DNA from 4 places in the Pseudomonas morbosilactucae genome. Region 2 is predicted to be linked to each of the others. Evidence: predicted binding sites of a transcription regulator. Region 2 holds the regulator's gene; each other region holds the start of a gene.
The links. The regulator FliA, encoded in region 2, starts transcription of late flagellar genes. The targets are predictions, from matches to a motif close to CTAAAGTTTNNNNNNNNNNNGCCGNTAA.
Positions count from the first base shown of each region.

Region 1: the regulator FliA is predicted to act here: its motif matches at 1,939-1,966, upstream of M1B35_RS06080 (methyl-accepting chemotaxis protein).
Region 3: the regulator FliA is predicted to act here: its motif matches at 1,842-1,869, upstream of M1B35_RS26460 (methyl-accepting chemotaxis protein).
Region 4: the regulator FliA is predicted to act here: its motif matches at 1,801-1,828, upstream of M1B35_RS17230 (flagellar protein MotY).

Region 1 is NZ_JALQCX010000010.1:64,506-67,713, forward strand. It holds gene pnuC (nicotinamide riboside transporter PnuC) at 1-69, opposite strand, end outside; gene M1B35_RS06080 (methyl-accepting chemotaxis protein) at 182-1,816, opposite strand; gene M1B35_RS06085 (undecaprenyl-diphosphate phosphatase) at 2,101-2,931, shown strand; gene M1B35_RS06090 (DUF1294 domain-containing protein) at 2,979-3,208, shown strand, end outside.
Region 2 is NZ_JALQCX010000051.1:92,565-95,772, reverse strand. It holds gene flhF (flagellar biosynthesis GTPase FlhF) at 1-343, shown strand, start outside; gene fleN (flagellar synthesis regulator FleN) at 462-1,292, shown strand; gene fliA (RNA polymerase sigma factor FliA) at 1,289-2,029, shown strand; gene M1B35_RS24690 (chemotaxis response regulator CheY) at 2,196-2,567, shown strand; gene M1B35_RS24685 (protein phosphatase CheZ) at 2,590-3,208, shown strand, end outside.
Region 3 is NZ_JALQCX010000057.1:31,882-35,089, forward strand. It holds gene nirB (nitrite reductase large subunit NirB) at 1-1,386, shown strand, start outside; gene nirD (nitrite reductase small subunit NirD) at 1,386-1,760, shown strand; gene M1B35_RS26460 (methyl-accepting chemotaxis protein) at 1,889-3,208, shown strand, end outside.
Region 4 is NZ_JALQCX010000032.1:51,148-54,355, forward strand. It holds gene M1B35_RS17225 (argininosuccinate synthase) at 1-697, opposite strand, end outside; gene M1B35_RS17230 (flagellar protein MotY) at 827-1,735, opposite strand; gene pyrC (dihydroorotase) at 1,894-2,940, shown strand; gene rnt (ribonuclease T) at 2,937-3,208, shown strand, end outside.

The sequences.
Region 1 (3,208 bases), on a different contig from region 2:
GTTCTGTTTGACGGTCAGCCACACGGCGATCACGCCGAGGGCGGCGGCGAACAGTTCAAGCCCGGACATGGAGAATCCTTGGGGAAGTGCAAAAGGGCGCCGATTGTAACCACAGTGGCGCGCCGCGCGTTAGTCCGCGGCGAGCCCTGGCCGGGGCTTGGAACCCCGGCTCGGCACGGGTTTAGACGCGGAACTGACGCAGCAGGCTGTTGAGCTGCTCGCTCAGTTGTTTCAGGTGGCGGCTGGCGACGCTGGACTGCTCGGCCGCCAGGGCCGTGCTGTGGGACAGACCGGCGGCCTGGGTGACGTTCTGGTTGATGTCTTCCACCACGTGAGCCTGTTGCAGAGTGGCGCTGGCGATGGAGGCGTTGAGGCCATTGAGGTTGCGCAGGGCCTGGCCGATGGCGTTCAGGCTTTCTCCGGCCAGGCCGGCCTGTTCGATGGTCAGTTGGGACGCGCGACTGCTGTCGCCGATGACTTTTACTGCGGCTTCGGAGTGGGTTTGCAGGCGTTCGATCATCGACTGGATTTCCGCAGTCGATTGCTGGGTGCGCTGGGCCAGCAGCCGCACTTCGTCGGCGACCACGGCAAAGCCACGGCCTTGCTCGCCGGCTCGGGCGGCTTCAATCGCCGCGTTGAGGGCCAGCAGGTTGGTCTGTTCGGCAATCGAACGGATCACTTCCAGCACGCTGCCGATCTGGGTGCTTTCGGCGGCCAGGGTGCGGATTACTTCCACGGCCTGGTCGATGGTCCCGGAGAGCCGGTCGATCTGTTGCAGGCTGCCGTCGATGTTGACCTGGCCCTGCTCGGCCTGGCTCTGTGCGTCGCGCATTTCACTGGCGGCGTGTTCGGCGTTTTTCGCCACGTCCTGCACGCCGTAGGTGACTTCATTGATGGCGGTGGCCACCAGTTCCATCTGTTGCGATTGCTGCTGGCTGCGCTCCTGGGCTTGGCTGGCATTGTCGCCCAGGTCCGCCGAGGACTGTTCGAGGGCCGTGGCGCTGACCTGCAACTGGCCGACCACGCCGCGCAGTTTGGCGCTGAAGGCATTGAAATGCCGGGCCAGCTCGGTGACTTCGTCCTGGCCGTGGGTATCCAGGGCTCGGGTCAGGTCGCTTTCGCCGCTGGCGATGTTAGCCATGGCGTGCACGGTCTCGCGCAGCGGGCCGACGATGCTGCGGGCAATCAACACCACCAGCAGGGCCATGACCACGGCAATCACCAGGCCGAAGGACGAGGCCTTGATCAACTGGCCGCGGAATTCGGCCTGCAGGTCGTCGATGTAAACCCCTGACCCGATGATCCAGCCCCAGGGCTGGAACAGTTGCACGTAGGAGGTCTTCTGCACCGGTGCTTCGGCGCCCGGCTTGGGCCAGCGATAGTCGACCATGCCGGCGCCCTTGCTTTTGGCCAGGGCCACGAACTCGTTGAAGATCTGGACGCCGTCGGGGTCCTTGATCGCCGAGAGGTTCTGCCCGTCCAGCTTGGGGTTGGTCGGGTGCATGATCATCACGGGCGTCAGGTCGTTGATCCAGAAATAGTCGTCCTTGTCGTAACGCAGGCCGCGGATAGCGCTCATGGCCTGGGTTTGCGCGGCTTCGCGGCTCAGGGTGCCGGCGGTTTCCAGGCCGTGGTAGTACTTCAGCACCCCGGCGGCGGCCTGTACCACGTGCTGGGTTTTCTGCGCCTTGGCGTGATAGAGGTCCTCATGAATCTGCTTGAGCATCAACACGCCCAAGGTCAGGAGCATCAGCACAGCCACTATCAGGATGAGCCACAGACGACGGCTGATCGACACATTGCGCAAGCTGTTCATAACCCGTCACTCCGATTCTTGTTCTTTTTAAGCGCCGTTGCCGGCGTGCAGCCTGCTGATCCCTGGCGGCCCAATGGCCTGTCACCAATAACGCAGGGCGTTATCCGGGACTGTCTGATAGGATTTCGGCCCGGTTAGGGAAAACCTGAGTCGAAGTTGAAATTTCACAGAATTTTCATCGGTTTGTGTTGATCTTATGGGCGCTGAAATTTCAGTTGTGCTCGTTGCAGCGAATAAAAAATAGTCAATAAGGCATGCCCGGCGCATGGCTTTATGGGGGATTGATGGATCTTTGGACCGCCGCTCAGGCATTGATACTTGGCGTTGTGGAAGGGCTGACAGAGTTTTTGCCCATCAGCAGCACCGGGCACCAGATTATTGTGGCCGACCTGCTGGACTTCGGTGGTGAACGGGCGATGGCCTTCAATATCATCATCCAGTTGGGGGCGATCCTGGCGGTGGTCTGGGAGTTTCGCCGGAAGATTTTTGATGTGGTCGTGGGCTTGCCGACCCAGCCTGGCGCCCGGCGCTTCACTGCCAACCTGTTGATCGCCTTCCTGCCGGCCGTGGTGCTGGGGGTGATTTTTGCCGACCTGATTCATGCCTACCTGTTCAACCCGATCACCGTGGCCACAGCGCTGGTGGTGGGCGGGATCATCATGCTCTGGGCCGAGCGCCGCGAGCATGTGGTGCACGCCGAAAGCGTCGATGACATCACTTGGAAGGACGCGCTGAAGGTCGGTTTTGCCCAGTGCCTGGCGATGATCCCCGGCACGTCCCGCTCCGGCTCGACGATTATCGGCGGCCTGTTGTTCGGCCTGTCGCGCAAGACCGCCACCGAGTTTTCATTCTTCCTGGCGATGCCGACCATGGTCGGCGCAGCGGTGTATTCCGGCTACAAGTACCGTCACCTGTTCCAGCCTGATGACCTGCCGGTATTTGCCCTGGGGTTCGTCACGGCCTTTATCTTCGCGATGATCGCGGTCAAGGGCTTGCTCAAGTTCATCGCCAGCCACAGTTACGCGGCGTTCGCCTGGTACCGCATTGCCTTTGGCTTGTTGATCCTCGCCACCTGGCAGTTTGGCTGGGTGGATTGGGCGGCTGCCCAGTCGTGAGGGCGACGCGGGGCAAACCGGAGGCCACAGGCCAAACCGGCGGTGGCGTGCGTCACCTGCGCTTGAAGCTGGTGCTGTGGCTGCTGCTGTGCAGCGTGCCGCTGTACGGTGCACTGTCCATGGGCTGGCAGGGCATTTCGCTGATTCCCCTGGCGGCCTATGGCGCAGTCAGCCTGTTGACCCTGCTGCTGTACTGGCACGACAAGCGCCAGGCCCGCAATGGTGGGCAGCGCATTCCGGAAAAGGTCCTGCACGCCCTGGAGCTGGCCGGCGGCTG
Region 2 (3,208 bases):
TATCAAGGCAAAAAATTATCTGGTATTGGCAACCACCAGCCAGAAACAGGTTCTAACGGCCGCTTACCACAGCTACAAGCGCTGCGGCCTGGCAGGTTGCATCCTGACCAAGCTGGACGAAACCGCCAGCCTGGGCGAAGTGCTGAGCCTGGCCATCAGTCACGAGTTGCCGGTGGCTTATCTCACCGACGGTCCGCGAATTCCGGACGATTTGCACCTGCCTCGCCGGCATCAGTTGGTCAGCCGTGCGGTCAGCGTGCAAATGCAGGAAGAACCCAGTGAAGAGGCCATGGCCGATATGTTCGCCGACCTCTACCACAGTCCGACCAAGCGAGTGGGCTGAGGGAATCATGAATAGATTGCAGTGTATCTACATCGATGGTCTGCCATGCATTGTTCCAATGGTGAACGCGCAGCCAGTTATGTGGCCCCGTCTAAGTAAGACAAGGTAAAGAAAGAACATGGGCAGCATGCATCCCGTACAGGTGATCGCGGTGACCGGCGGCAAAGGTGGCGTCGGCAAGACTAACGTGTCAGTGAACTTGTCCCTGGCTCTAGCAGAGCTCGGCCGACGCGTCCTGCTGCTGGATGCCGACCTGGGCCTGGCCAACGTCGATGTCCTGCTGGGCTTGACCCCCAAACACACCCTGGCCGATGTGATCGAAGGGCGCTGCGAGCTGCGCGACGTATTGCTGCAGGGGCCTGGTGGCATTCGTATCGTTCCGGCGGCGTCCGGCACCCAAAGCATGGTGCACCTGAGCCCGGCCCAGCATGCCGGCCTGATCCAGGCATTCAGCGACATCGGCGACAACCTCGATGTGCTGGTGATCGACACCGCTGCCGGTATTGGTGACTCGGTAGTCAGTTTTGTTCGCGCCGCCCAGGAAGTGTTGTTGGTGGTCTGCGACGAACCCACCTCGATCACTGACGCCTACGCCCTGATCAAACTGCTTAACCGCGACTACGGCATGAACCGCTTCCGGGTCCTGGCCAACATGGCCCAGAGCCCTCAGGAAGGTCGCAACCTGTTCGCCAAATTGACCAAGGTCACGGATCGCTTCCTGGACGTGGCTTTACAATACGTCGGCGCAGTTCCCTACGACGAAAGCGTGCGCAAGGCCGTGCAAAAGCAGCGTGCGGTCTATGAAGCCTTTCCTCGTTCCAAGTGTGCTCTGGCGTTCAAGGCCATCGCCCAAAAAGTCGATACCTGGCCCCTGCCTGCCAATCCGCGGGGGCATCTGGAATTTTTTGTCGAGCGGCTTGTGCATCAAACAGCGGGACCGGTTCTATGACTGCCAGCGGCTATAACCTTTACAAAAAATCGGCGCGTGACAGCCAGTACGAATTGATCGAGCGCTATGCGCCCCTGGTCAAGCGTATCGCCTACCACTTGCTGGCGCGCTTGCCGGCCAGCGTGCAGGTGGAAGACCTGATCCAGGCGGGCATGATCGGCTTGCTCGAAGTGTCGACCAAGTACGACGCCAGCAAGGGCGCGAGTTTCGAGACCTACGCGGGCATCCGTATCCGTGGCGCGATGCTCGATGAGGTGCGTAAAGGCGATTGGGCACCCCGCTCGGTGCACCGCAATACCCGCATGGTCAGTGACGCGATTCGAGCAATTGAAGCTAAAACCGGTCGCGACGCTAAAGATCATGAAGTTGCGGCCGAACTTGAATTGAGTCTCGACGATTATTACGGGATTTTGAACGACACCTTGGGCAGCCGCCTGTTCAGTTTCGACGACCTGTTGCAGGACGGCGAACATGAAGGGCTGCACGAGGATGGCGCCAGTGCTCATCTCGAGCCGTCGCGCGATCTGGAAGATGAACGTTTCCAGGCAGCGCTGGCGGATGCGATTGCCAATTTGCCGGAGCGCGAGCGACTGGTGTTGGCGCTGTACTACGACGAAGAGCTGAACCTCAAGGAAATCGGTGAGGTCCTGGGGGTCAGCGAATCGCGGGTCAGCCAGTTACACAGCCAGTGCGCGGCCCGCTTGCGGGGGCGTTTGGGGGAGTGGCGAGCGCGCTGACAGGCAGTGTGGGGACACTGCGAACAAGAGCGGTTGGGCGTCATGCCAGGCCGTTCTTGTGTTGGGTGCTTCATGCAGTCGTTGAGTGTTACGCCGTATTGATTGAATGGCGCGTTCAGGTGCTGGGCGCGTTTAAGACTGCTTGGAGGTCGAATTGGACAAGAACATGAAAATCCTCATCGTTGATGACTTCTCAACGATGCGGCGGATCATTAAGAACCTGTTGCGTGATCTGGGTTTCACCAACACGGTCGAGGCTGACGATGGCACTACCGCTATCCCGGTCCTCAACAGCGGCAGCATCGACTTTCTGGTAACGGACTGGAACATGCCCGGCATGACCGGCATCGACCTGCTGCGCCACGTGCGCGCCGATGAAAAACTCAAGCACCTGCCGGTGCTGATGGTGACCGCTGAAGCCAAGCGCGAACAGATCATTGAAGCTGCCCAGGCCGGTGTAAACGGCTATGTGGTCAAACCATTCACGGCCCAGGCGTTGAAAGAGAAGATCGAAAAAATCTTCGAACGCATCGGTTGATGAATTCCGCCACGGGGGAGCTATGGAGCATAACGAATCTTCATTGGGCGATTTTGAATCGACCCTGAAAAAACATGCCCGCGAACTGGTCGAGAGCCTTGAAAAAGGCAAGTTCGGCGACGCTGTGCAACTGATCCATGAGCTCAACCAGACCCGTGACCGCGGCCTGTACCAGGAAGTCGGCAAGCTCACCCGCGAGCTGCATAGCGCGATCGTCAATTTTCAGATTGACCCGCACATGCCGCAAGCCGAGGAAGTCTCACAGATCACGGATGCCACCGAGCGCCTTTCCTATGTGGTCAGGCTGACTGAGGCTGCGGCCAACCGCACCATGGACCTGGTCGAAAGCAGCACCCCGTTGGTCAACAGCCTGAGCACTGATGCCCAGGCCTTGAGCACCGACTGGGGACGCTTTATGCGGCGCGAGGTCGGTGCTGAAGAGTTTCGCGAACTGGCCCGCCGGGTCGACGGTTTCCTGTCGCGCAGCGCAGAGGAAACCCGCACCGTCTCTGGCCACCTCAACGACATTCTGCTGGCGCAGGATTACCAGGACCTCACGGGCCAGGTGATCAAGCGCGTGACCCAATTGGTCACGGAAGTCGAAAGCAATTTGCTCAAACTGGTGCTCATGGCCAGTCAGG
Region 3 (3,208 bases), on a different contig from region 2:
TACATGCAGAACGGCATCACCCTGCCGGCCGACGCGGCGGGCCTGATCCTGCCCAGCTCCAGCGGCGCACCGACCCTGGGCCCGGGCGCCTTGCCGGATTCGGCCACGGTCTGCTCGTGCCACAACGTCACCAAGGGCGCCATCTGCTCGGCCATCGACGGCGGCTGCAGCGACCTCGGTCAACTCAAGTCGAGCACCAAGGCCTGCACCGGTTGCGGCGGTTGCGCGGCCTTGCTCAAGCAGGTGTTCGAGCATGAACTGATCGCCCGTGGTGTCAGCGTCGACAAGAGCCTGTGCGAGCACTTCGCCTACACCCGCCAGGAGCTTTATGCCCTGGTTCGGGTCGAGGGTGTGACCAGTTTCGACGAAATGCTGGCCAAGCACGGCCGTGGCCACACCGGCTGCGACATCTGTAAGCCGGCGGTGGGCTCGATCCTCGCCTCGTGCTGGAACCAGCCGATCATGGACGCGTCCCTGGTGCCGTTGCAGGACACCAACGACACCTTTATGGCCAACATGCAGAAGAACGGCACCTACTCGGTGGTGCCGCGCATCGCCGGGGGTGAAATCACCGCCGACAAGCTGATCGTGATCGGCCAGGTGGCGAAGAAATACGACCTCTACACCAAGATCACCGGCGGCCAGCGCATCGACTTGTTTGGTGCCCAACTGCATCAGTTGCCGGATATCTGGGCCGAGCTGATTGCCGCCGGTTTCGAGACCGGCCACGCCTACGGCAAATCCACCCGTACGGTGAAGTCCTGCGTGGGTAGCACCTGGTGCCGCTATGGCGTGCAGGACAGCGTGGCCATGGCGCTGTTGATCGAGGACCGTTACAAGGGCCTGCGCTCGCCGCACAAACTCAAGTTCGCGGTTTCCGGCTGCACCCGTGAGTGCGCCGAGGCGCAAAGCAAGGACGTCGGGGTGATCGCCACCGAAAAGGGCTGGAACCTCTACATCAGCGGCAACGGTGGCATGCGCCCGCGCCACGCCGAGCTGTTCGCCACGGACCTGGATGATGCCACCCTGATCCGCTACATCGACCGCTTCCTGATGTTCTACATCCGCACCGCCGACAAGCTGCAGCGCACCTCGGTGTGGCGTGAAAGCCTGGAGGGCGGCCTGGATTACCTCAAGGCGGTGATCATTGACGACAGCCTGGGCCTGGGGGCCGAGCTGGAAGCGCAGATGCAACTGGTGGTCAACCGCTACGAATGCGAGTGGGCCAACGCCCTCAAGGACCCGGAAAAACTCAAGCGCTTCCGGACCTTCGTCAACGATCAACGCCCCGACCCGGACATTCATTTTGTCCAGGAGCGCGGCCAACGGCGTCCGGTGATGGCCGCTGAACTCAACCTGATTCCCGTCGTCGAGGAGGTGCTCTGATGAGCCAGTCCAATAGCCAACGCGTCAATTCCATCCAGCCGCAGCACTGGCAGCGCCTGTGCGGCCAGCAGGACCTGGTCAGCAACTCCGGGGTGGTGGCCTGGTTCGAGGGCGCCCAGGTGGCGCTGTTCTACCTGCCGGACGCCGAGGGCCAGCAGCTCTTTGGCCTGGACAACCACGACCCGCAGTCGGGGGCCAACGTGATTGGCCGCGGGCTGCTGGGGTCGATCAAGGGTGAGTTGGTGATCGCCTCGCCCCTGTACAAGCAGCACTTCTGCCTGGCCGACGGGCGTTGCCTGGAAGACCCGGAGCAACGCCTGCGGGTGTGGCCGGTGCGCCTGAATGGCCAGGACGTGGAAATCGCCGCCGCCTAAGGCCGGCGTTTTGAACTTCCCCGGGCGCTGTGCGGTGGTGCAGCGCCCGAGGGAATTGGTAGAGATCTTGCTGTAGAGAATTTCAAATGCGTGGCCTGTAGGCCGGTATTGATCAGGGAGCATTTGAAATGGCCACATTGAGTACCGCACAACGTATCGCCCTGGGTTTTGCCATCGCCCCGGTGGCGTTGCTGGGCATGGGCCTGTATGCCGTGCATGACCTGGCCACCCTCAAGGACCAGGCCGCCCAGATCGTCCAGCAGGACTGGCCGAAAATCGACCCGATCATGGTGATTGCCACCGGGGTCCGGGATAACGGCCGCAACACCCGCGACCTGCTGATCGACAAGGACAACCCCCAGGTCCCGCCGGCCATCGAGGCCACCAAACAACGCATCACCCAAGCCTTTGCCACCCTGGAACCGCTGTTCGATTCCACCGAGGGCAAGGCCGCCTACGCCCAGTTGAAGCAGCATCGCGAGGCCTATGTCGCGGCCTTTATGCAGGTCCAGGGGCTGATCCGCCAGGGCGCCACCGAAGCGGCCATGGCCCAGCTCAAGCAGCAAGTGATGCCCGCCGAACAGCGGGTCTACCAGAGCCTGGACGCGATGATGGCGTTGCAAGGACGGATTTTCAGCGAACGCGAACAAGCCGCCGACGCCCTGTATCGGGACGCGCGCCTCAATATGGTGCTGCTGTTTGTGCTGTGCGTGGGCGCGGTGGTGGCTGCCGGGGTGGCGGTCACCCGCAGCGTGACGCGACCTTTGGGCGGTGAGCCCGATGCCGCTGCCCAGGTCTTGAGCCAGATTGCCCAGGGCGACCTGACCATCGACGTGCCTGTCGCCGCCCGCGACACCGCCAGCCTGATGCGCTCCATGCAGCAGATGCAAGGCAGCCTCAATGGCATGGTCAAGCACATTGCTGCGTCCGTGGACCGGGTGGCCAGTTCATCCGAGGAACTCAGCGCGGTCAGCAGCCAGACCAGCCTGCAATTGCAACAGCAGGGCCTGGAGATCGAGCAAGCGGCGGCGGCAGTGAATCAGATGACCGCTGCCGTGGATGAAGTGGCGCGCAACGCTGTGAGCACCAGCGAAGCCTCCCGGGCCTCGGAGCAAAGTGCCCAGCGCGGCCGTTCCCAGGTGCAGGAAACCGTGGCCTCCATCAATGCCCTGGCCGAAGGGGTGAACGACACCGCCGGGCATATCCAGCAATTGGCCGGGCGGGTGCAGGACATCAGTTCGGTGCTGGACGTGATCCGCAGCATCGCCGAGCAGACCAACCTGCTGGCCCTTAACGCGGCCATCGAAGCGGCCCGGGCCGGGGACGCCGGGCGCGGCTTTGCCGTGGTCGCCGACGAGGTGCGGGCCCTGGCCCATCGCACCCAAGTATCGACCCAGGAGATCGAGCAGATGATCGGCAATATCCGCCAGGACAGCGGCCAGGCGGTG
Region 4 (3,208 bases), on a different contig from region 2:
CGACGATGTCGCCGTTGCGGTAGGTCAGTTCCAGATACTGCGGGGCATCAGGCGCTTTCTCCGGGGAGACGGTCCAGCGCCACATGTCTTCTTCGTGCTCGGTCCAGGTGTCTTCCAGCACGCCGCCTTCATAGGAGATGTGCAGCAAGTTGGCGTCCATCGAGTACGGGGACTTCTTCTTGCCGTGGCGCTCGATCGGGATGTTGTGCTTCTCGGCATAGTCCATGAGTTTTTCACGGGACAGCAGGTCCCACTCACGCCAAGGGGCAATCACTTTTACGCCGGGCTTCAGGGCGTAGGCGCCCAGTTCGAAACGCACCTGGTCGTTGCCCTTGCCGGTGGCGCCATGGGAAATGGCGTCAGCGCCGGTTTCGTTGGCGATTTCGATCAAGCGCTTGGCGATCAACGGACGTGCGATGGAAGTACCCAGCAGGTACTCGCCTTCGTAGACGGTGTTGGCGCGGAACATCGGGAAAACGAAATCGCGCACGAACTCTTCGCGCAGATCGTCGATGTAGATCTCTTTAACGCCCATGGCTTGCGCCTTGGCGCGGGCCGGTTCGACCTCTTCGCCCTGGCCCAGGTCAGCGGTGAAGGTCACCACTTCACAGTTATAAGTGTCCTGCAGCCACTTGAGGATCACCGAAGTGTCCAGGCCGCCGGAATACGCCAGAACGACCTTGTTTACGTCCGCCATGCCATCACTCCACGGGGTTCTACGGAAAGCCGCCAAGTCTACCGATCCACGCGGGTAATTTACAGAGGCGCGACAGCTTATGACGACAAAGCGACAGATTATGTCGAGCGCGCGACGGCTACCGCCGTATCAGGACGTCGCCGCGGCGTTGGGCGTGGAAGTGGCTTGCGGTGCGGCCTTTTCAGCCGGCGCCACCCGATCCAGGTGGATATTCACCCGGCGGTTCTTGGCCCGGTTGGCCGGGTTGGTGTTGGGCGCCAACGGGTAACGTTCGCCGTGGAAGCGCAGGGTAATCTGCGACTCGGGAATGCCATTGGCCTTGAAAAAGTCCTGCACCGCCAGGGCCCGACGCCGTGACAGGTCGCGGTTGGTCAAGCGATTGCCACTGTTGTCCGAGTGGCCGTCGATGTCGATGTGATTCACCGTCGGGTCGGCCTTGAGGTATTCAAGCATCACCTGCAGCTTGGCCTTGGCCTGGGGATCCAGGTCGATACCGCCACCGGGAAAACCGATCTGCGCGTCCTTGACCTGTTCATAGTTCATCGGCAACAGCTTGGCGACACAGCTTTGATAGTCGCTGTAGGCCTTGCTGAACTTCACCGGCAACAGACGGACTTCAGAAACGCCGTTGTCGCGGGAGAACTGTCGCACCACCGGGCTGCGCCCATCCATCAGGCCATTGATCAGGCGCCCGGCCTGGACTTGCGAACTGTTGAACAGCACGCCGTCGCTGCCGGCCTTGACCGCACCGAGGTTGATATCGCCGCGCCCCGGCTGCCAGGGCGCCGCCGCCGCCAGCAGGGTCGCCCCGCCTGCGCCCTGCATCGGGTTGAAACTCTTGAGGCGGAAAATCGCCTGCTCACCGGCACGACGAACGAACTCGCCGGAACCAAAGTCGGTGATGGGCTGAGTCAGGCGGCACTCGAATTTGTCACCTTCGACCGTCCACTCAATGCTCTCCAGACGAGTCTGGAAAGTGAGAGCCATCGCAGGCAGGCTGGCAAACACACTGAGCAAGGCTAGATAACGCTGGCGCACGGGAGGCTCCACTGACGTGTACAACAGAAAAAGTCGACAGGCGTAAATTACGCCGTACCTTCGGGGTATCGGTTGCTCGTTGTAAAACTTGATAGCGAGTGCCTGGATGAGTCTTTTCCGGTAGCATTCCCCCGAGTTTGACCCGCCTGGAATCCCCAATGTCCGACCGCCTGACCCTGCTGCGTCCCGACGACTGGCATATTCATCTTCGCGATGGTGCCGTGTTGACCAATACAGTCGCGGATGTCGCGCGCACCTTTGGCCGCGCCATCATCATGCCTAACCTGGTACCTCCGGTGCGCAACGCCGTGGAAGCCGACGCCTATCGCCAGCGCATCCTCGCTGCGCGGCCGGCCGGCAGCCGCTTCGAGCCACTGATGGTGCTCTACCTCACTGATCGCACCCAGCCAGAAGATGTCCGCGCGGCCAAGGCCAGTGGTTTCGTGTACGCGGCCAAGCTCTACCCGGCCGGCGCGACCACCAACTCGGACTCGGGCGTTACCAGCATCGACAAGATCCTCCCGGCGCTGGAAGCCATGGCTGAAGTCGGCTTGCCGCTGTTGATCCACGGTGAAGTCACCCGTGGCGACGTGGACGTCTTCGACCGCGAGAAGCTGTTTATCGACGAACATATGCGCCGCGTCGTCGAACGCTTCCCAACGCTCAAGGTGGTGTTCGAACACATCACCACCCGTGAAGCCGTGCAGTTCGTCAACGAGGCCTCGGCCAACGTTGGTGCAACCATCACCGCTCACCACCTGCTGTACAACCGCAACCACATGCTGGTCGGCGGTATTCGGCCGCATTTCTACTGCCTGCCGATCCTCAAGCGCAACACCCACCAGGACGCCCTGCTCGATGCCGCCACCGGTGGCAGCGAGAAGTTCTTCCTCGGCACCGACTCGGCTCCCCATGCCCAGCACGCCAAGGAAGCCGCTTGCGGTTGCGCCGGTTGCTACACCGCTTATGCCGCGATCGAGTTGTATGCCGAAGCGTTCGAACAGCGCAACGCGCTGGACAAGCTAGAAGCTTTCGCCAGCCTCAACGGCCCACGTTTCTATGGCCTGCCGGCCAACACCGATCGCATCACCCTGGTTCGTGAAGAATGGACCGCCCCTGCCAGCCTGCCGTTCGGCGAGTTGACCGTTATCCCGCTGCGCGCCGGAGAAAAACTGCGCTGGCGCCTGCTGGAGGAACACTCGTGAGTGAAGACCATTTCGATGACGAACAAGACGGCCATGGCGGCGGTGGCGGTTCACGCCACCCGATGGCGGCGCGTTTTCGTGGCTACCTGCCCGTCGTCGTCGATGTAGAAACCGGCGGCTTCAACTCGGCCACCGATGCGCTGCTGGAAATTGCCGCGACCATCATTGGCATGGACGACAAAGGTTTTGTGTTCCCGGAACACACCTATTTCTTCCGCGTCGAGCCTTTCGAAGGCGCCAACATCGAAGCAGCGGCCCTGGAGTTCAC